Linked DNA regions of Prochlorococcus marinus CUG1417. The protein of the gene in region 1 interacts with the protein of each later gene in a pairwise test. Links are inferred from orthologs where the notes say so. Each region holds a gene or a part of one and is shown on either strand. Other genes may lie near its edges.

Region 1 (3,315 bases):
TAAATACTTTTGCTCCATAAATATTTGCTACATCAATTGTTTTATCTTCACTGCCACAGTCAACAATAATAATTTCTCCATCTTTTTGAATGATTGACAAGTCTGAAAGCAATAATGGCAAATTATTGGCTTCATTAAAAGTTGGGATTATAATCGAGATCTTAGACAAGTTGATTACTATTTTGAATATCAATTATTGTATCTATATCTATTTTTTTATCTAAAAATTTATATTTTAATTTTAAAGACGCAAAATTATCAATTGTATTTTGCAGAACGCTTTCTGTCCCCCACATAATATTGATAAAAGGTAAATATAGATGCATTGAGATTATTTTTTCTGATAAACCAATAAGCCAATATCCACCATCATTAGATGGGCCCAATATAAGATCATTTTGTTTTAGTTCTCTTAAAGTATTCAATAAATCTTGATGGCATAGATCTGGAAGATCAGTACCAATAAAAATAATATTTTTGATTTTATTTTGAGTACAAAATTTTTTGTTGATGATTATTTGCCTTTTCATTTTTTCGCCCAAGCAACCTTTGCCTTGTAAATTAAATTTTTGGATGCCTAATTCTTTAGACCATCTCCTACAATTTTTTTCCCCTAAACCAGATATAGCTATAGAAATATCAATTAGATTTGTTTCTTGGATAAATTTAGCAACTGAAATAGTATGTTTGGTCATCACACTTTGTACTTTTGCAGAATTACTTTTACCTATATCTTTTGATAACCTTGTTTTGCATCTTCCAAAACCATGCCATTTTGCCATGATAATAAGTAATGCTTTATCCAATACTTTATAGAAACATAAAATAATTATATTCATAAAAAGAAAAAAATATAAAAAATTTTTTTAATTTAGATCATGCATTGTTAAAAATTTTTAAATTTATCCTGATCTTGTGATTTGATAATGGCCAATTATTAAATTCCAATTAGATTAATAATCTAGATAATAAAATTTTGCAAGCAACTAATTCTATTTGGGCGGAAGTTCAACTATCACTCCAGAAAACTTTAAGTAAGCCCTCATTCGAGACATGGATAAGGCCTGCTAAATTTAATTGCTTTGAGAATGGTTTGTTGACATTAACTGCTCCAAATACATTTTCAAGTGATTGGTTAAGAAAGAATTATTGTGAAACTATCGAAAAAGCTACAAAAGAAATTTGTGGTCATGATGTAAAAGTTGTTTTTAAATCTGAAACAAACACCATAGACACCTTAACAAATAAAAAGAAACCAAATGAAGAGAACGTTAATCATAAAACAAAATCTTTTTTTAATAATACCCAAAATAATTCTTCAAAAAATCAATTCAAGAATCCTAACGGTTTAAACTTGCGTTACGTCTTTAAAAGATTTGTTGTAGGACCAAATAGTAGGTTGGCGCATGCAGCAGCTTTGGCAGTTGCCGAATCTCCTGGGAGAGAATTCAATCCATTATTTATTTGTGGTGGAGTAGGTCTTGGTAAAACTCATTTAATGCAAGCAATAGGTCACTATAGAGTAGAAATAGATCCAGATGCAAAAGTTAAATATGTATCTACAGAGACTTTTACTAACGATGTTATTAGTGGTATCAGGAGAGATGGAATGACAGCTATTCGAGATAAATATAGAAACGTAGATTTGATCTTAATAGACGATATACAGTTTTTAGAAGGGAAAGAGTATACACAGGAAGAATTTTTTCATACTTTTAACGCTCTTCACGAATCAGGAAGTCAAATCGTTATTGCAAGTGATAGACCTCCAAGTCAATTGTCGGGAATTCAAGAGAGATTAATCTCTAGGTTCTCAATGGGTATGACAGCAGATATTCAACCGCCTGATCTTGAGACTAGGACGGCTATTCTTCAAAAAAAAGCCGAACAAGAGAGCATGAGTCTTCCAAGGGATTTAATCCAATTTATAGCAGGAAGATTTACTTCTAATATTCGAGAATTGGAAGGAGCATTTACTAGAGCTGTCGCATTCGCATCAATAACAGGGTTGCCAATGACAGTTCAATCAATTGCTCCAATGCTTGATCCAAATAGTGTAGGAGTAGTTGTTACTCCAAAACAAGTTATTAATAAAGTATCTGATTTCTTTAAAGTTTCTACTGATGAATTGATTAGTTCAAGTAGGAGAAAACCGGTAAGTCAGGCTAGGCAAATAGGCATGTATCTTATGCGACATGGAACAAATCTAAGCCTACCAAGAATTGGAGATGAGTTTGGAGGTAAAGACCATACAACAGTTATGTATGCTATTGAGCAAGTTGAAAAAAAATTGTCTATTGATCCAAATATTGCGAGTCAAGTTCAAAAAATAAGAGATTTACTTCAAATAGATTCAAGAAAAAATTTATAGTTTTACGGTTAACTAGAAACAAAATTTCTAGGGTCTTGATCATATCTATGCCTGAAAGGTATCTTATCTATTTCATTGATATCACTGAGTGATTCAATTTTGTTTATTGATTGTCTCAATAACCTTGCTGAAATCAAAGGCATATCTCTTGGAACTGAGATTCTATTTTTTAAGTATCTTAAAGAGATCCCTGAAAGTTTTTTAGGGATTAGAACTTCGCCTGTGATCATATGGGTCAACGCTGATCTCAATGATTCTTCAAAAAATTCTTTATTGTGTGGGTTTACTTTTAGTAAATTGTTTTTATGCTTTATTACCCTTTTAAGAGCGATTTTAGCGAAATGTTCTGAATCATAATTTTTATTTAATTCATAATTACCTAGACCCTTTCCAGTATCTATTAGTTCAGAGAAAATAATCTGTTGTTCATTGCTTTCTTTATAACATCCACCCATTTGTGGGGGTAAATCATGGGAGTGAGTATGAAAGTCTCCTTGAGTGCCTCTATAAACACTTGTTCCTTCAAAAAGGGTGAGCCAGTTGTCTACATGACGGTAACTAGATCTTAAATTAAACCCTTTATAATAAGCTAATGAAGCATTCATTCTCTCCATATATGGAATAAAAATTATATCTCCAACACCAGGCTCTATATTACCCCTATTAGATACTGATGGATCAATAAACCCTGATTTTGATTTGCTTAGGATTTCATTGAGTTTAGAAATGGATTCTTTAAATCTTTTTTTTCTAAAAGAGTTATCTATAAAATTAAGGCTTTCTCGGCAGAGCCAGTTACACCAAGATCTGAAGATTTCTCTTTCTAATTCTCGAATTTTATCAAGGTTACGGGATGTTATAAATGATCCAAGTGCTCCAAATTCATTTTCTAAAAAAGCTATTATATCATCGCTTTCAATTACAACTTGCCCTTTAAATTCAAT
Region 2 (3,222 bases), on another replicon or contig:
CTGGTTCTAAGAAAATTTGATGTGATTCTTTATCAGCAAATTTAACGATTTTATCTTCAATTGATGGACAATATCTTGGCCCCTTACTATCAATAAAACCGCCGTAAATGGGAGTTAAATGTAAATTGTCTCGAATTAGTTGATGTGTTTTGGGAGTTGTTCTAGTGATATGACAACTAACTTGGGGCATATTATTTTTGATATCTGGATCAAACGAAAAATATTTATCTGCTGCAGTACTTGGTTGAATATCTAATTCATCAAAAACGATACTTCTTTTATCAACTCTTGCTGGAGTCCCTGTTTTTAAACGTTCTGTTTTGATACCAATTTCGTGCAAATTTTGAGTGAGACCTTTTGCTGCTTGTTCGCCCGATCTACCAGCTGACATTGATTTATTTCCTATCCATATTCTTCCTTCTAAGAACGTACCAGCTGTAATGATTACTGATCTTGCTGAATAATAACTACCAAAGAAAGTCTTTACACCCTTTATTCTTTTTTTGACGATTTTTTTTGAGTTTAATCCAATTTCTTCAGTTTTTCCGATATCTAGTTCAGTAATCATTGCTTCTTTTAATGATAAATTATCTGTATTTTGTAGTATTTCTATCATCTTTTTTGAGTATTCTCTTTTATCTGTCTGAGCTCTTAATGCCCATACAGCAGGACCTCTACTCGCATTTAATATTCTTTTTTGTATAGCTGTCTTATCAGCTAATTTACCAATAATTCCACCTAATGCATCAACTTCATGTACCAACTGACTTTTTGCCGGGCCGCCAACAGCAGGGTTGCATGGTTGCCAGGCAATCCTATCTAAATTGATTGTAAATAAGGCTGTAGAAAATCCTAATTTTGCTGTTGTTATAGCGGCTTCGCATCCTGCATGACCTCCACCAATAACGATGACATCAAAAGATTCATTTGTTGAGTGATGATCTTGCATTTTAGGATCGATTTAATTAGCTAAATTCCTAAATCTCGTAAATTGAGGTTCAAATAATAATTTAACAGTTCCTACGGGTCCATTTCTATGTTTAGTGACAATGATTTCTGTAATTCCTCTATCTTCAGTCTCTGGATTATAGTATTCGTCTCTATAAATCATTAATACTAAATCTGCGTCTTGTTCAATAGATCCCGATTCTCTTAAATCGCTTAACATTGGCCTTTTATTTGTTCTAGATTCTACTCCTCTACTAAGCTGAGATAAAGCTACTACTGGTACTTTTAATTCTCTGGCCATGCTTTTAAGACCTCTTGTTATTCGTGAAAGTTCTTGCACTCTGTTATCAGGGGTTGATCCTTCCATTAACTGGAGGTAATCAATCACAATTAATCCAAGTTCTTTTTTTTGTTCAGCTATTAATCTTCTGCAGAGAGATCTCATCTCTAAAACACTTAAGTTAGGCTTGTCATCTATAAAAATTGGTAATTGACCTAATGAATTGATACCTTCTCCGAGCAATGGCCATTCATCTTGCTGTAATCTGCCTGTTCTTAGCCTGCCACTCTCGATTCCAACTTCCATAGAGAGCAATCTATATGTCAATTGTTCTTTACTCATTTCAAGGCTAAAAACACACACAGGTAAATCTTGCGATTGTGCAACATTTTTTGCCAGATTAAGAACTATTGAAGTTTTACCCATTGAAGGTCTTCCAGCAACAATTATTAAATCACTTCTTTGAAAACCTTGAGTCATCGCATCAAGGTCATAGAAATTTACTGGTATACCAGCTACTGAAGTACCTAATGATCTTGACTCTATTTCATTGAAAGTACTTGTAAGGATTTCAGCTGCTTGAGTCAGGCCTTTTGAAGGTTTTTCTTGGCTGATTTCAAATATTTTTTGCTCTGCTTTATCTAGAACTTCATTAGTATCTTGAGTTTGATCAAAACCTAGTTGAACCACTTCATTCCCAGATCTGATAAGTTGCCTTCTCATGAATTTATCGTTAATTAAATTAGCAACTTGTTCTATGGAGGCTGTAGAGGAAACATTTTCAACTAGTTCTACCAGTTTGCTGTTTCCTCCAATTTTTTCTAGTGATCCATTATCTGCTAACCAAGCACTCATTGACGTTAAATCAGTTGGTTTACCCTGGGTATGCAACATTAATGCTGTTCTATAAATCTCTTGATGGGCATTTATATAAAAAGCTTCAGGTTTAATTAAGTCTGCAATTCTTCCGATCGCATCTGGATCAAGAAGTATGCCCCCAAGAACAGCTTCCTCTGCTTGAACGTTTTGAGGAGGTACTAATCCAGAGTTTTCACTATTAAAATCCTTTTTAAAATTTTTATTTTGCCCATTATTTGGAAAAGGTACTGAAACCATATCTTTAATTGCTTAGATATATACTCTGGCTACTTTTCAAAATATTGCAACAAATTAATTAACTTGTTACTTCAATATTTACTTCTGCATTTACTTCTGGATGTAATTTTATTTTTGCAGTAAAGGAACCTAAATTATGAATATCAGGAACTGTGATGTTTCTCCTATCAATTTCTTTTTTAGTTGCCGCTTCTATCGCTTCGGCAACATCCCCATTGGTAACCGTTCCAAAAAGGACTCCATCTTCTCCAACCTGTTTTTTGATAGTGAACCTTCCTATTGTAGATAATGCAGTTTGGAAATCTAAAGCTTCTTGCTTTAATTTATCAGCAGCGATTTTTTCTTTTTCTTTTTTCCTTTCAATTTGTTTAAGTACTGCTGGTGTTACATTCATTGCCTTGCCATAAGGTAATAGAAAATTTCTTGCGTATCCTGGTGCTACATCAACTAGATCTCCTTCTTTACCTAGTGATGCGATTGATTCAGTTAATGCGACTTGTACTCTTTTAGCCATGAAAATATTGAACAATATAGTTAATAATACGACCTGGAGGGTAACTTTACTTTTTTTGCAAAACCAAATTTCGCAAGAATCTTAATATGTTCCCATGTTATGTCTATCTGTCCTTTAAATAATCCTTGTTTTGCCGAATTGGGAAATGCATGATGGTTATTATGCCAACCTTCTCCAAATGTTAATGCAGCAACCCATGCATTGTTTTTAGATGAATCACCGCTTTCAAAAGGTGCTTTACCCCAACAATGTGTCGCGGAGTTGACTAGCCATGTTACGTGATAAACAACCACAAGCCTTAATGGAATTCCCCAAAGGACTAGAGCCCATCCTCCAACTCCTAATTTTTGACCTATTGCGTATA

Evidence for each region.
Region 2: the proteins of dnaA (region 1) and dnaB interact in binary tests that used the Escherichia coli proteins (3 or more experiments, as listed by UniProt). The link is inferred for Prochlorococcus marinus CUG1417 from one-to-one orthologs.

What each region holds. Positions count from the first base shown.
Region 1 is NZ_JAAORN010000001.1:531,628-534,942, forward strand. What follows is about bases 197-3,173. They hold dnaA (chromosomal replication initiator protein DnaA), read left to right. Parts: upstream 197-976; coding sequence 977-2,371; downstream 2,372-3,173. Other genes in these bases: HA140_RS03010 (TIGR04282 family arsenosugar biosynthesis glycosyltransferase), read right to left, coding at 197-782; HA140_RS03020 (glutathione S-transferase), read right to left, coding at 2,380-3,173. Also shown: HA140_RS03005 (TIGR04283 family arsenosugar biosynthesis glycosyltransferase), read right to left, coding at 1-169; more of HA140_RS03010, read right to left, coding at 162-196; more of HA140_RS03020, read right to left, coding at 3,174-3,315. UniProt on the Escherichia coli protein: Plays an essential in the initiation and regulation of chromosomal replication. Binds in an ATP-dependent fashion to the origin of replication (oriC) to initiate formation of the DNA replication initiation complex once per cell cycle.
Region 2 is NZ_JAAORN010000002.1:558,668-561,889, reverse strand. Bases 154-3,037 are described here. They hold dnaB (replicative DNA helicase), read right to left. Parts: upstream 2,345-3,037; coding sequence 962-2,344; downstream 154-961. Other genes in these bases: HA140_RS09125 (acyl-CoA desaturase), read right to left, coding at 2,879-3,037; rplI (50S ribosomal protein L9), read right to left, coding at 2,403-2,858; mnmG (tRNA uridine-5-carboxymethylaminomethyl(34) synthesis enzyme MnmG), read right to left, coding at 154-949. Also shown: more of mnmG, read right to left, coding at 1-153; more of HA140_RS09125, read right to left, coding at 3,038-3,222. UniProt on the Escherichia coli protein: The main replicative DNA helicase, it participates in initiation and elongation during chromosome replication. Travels ahead of the DNA replisome, separating dsDNA into templates for DNA synthesis.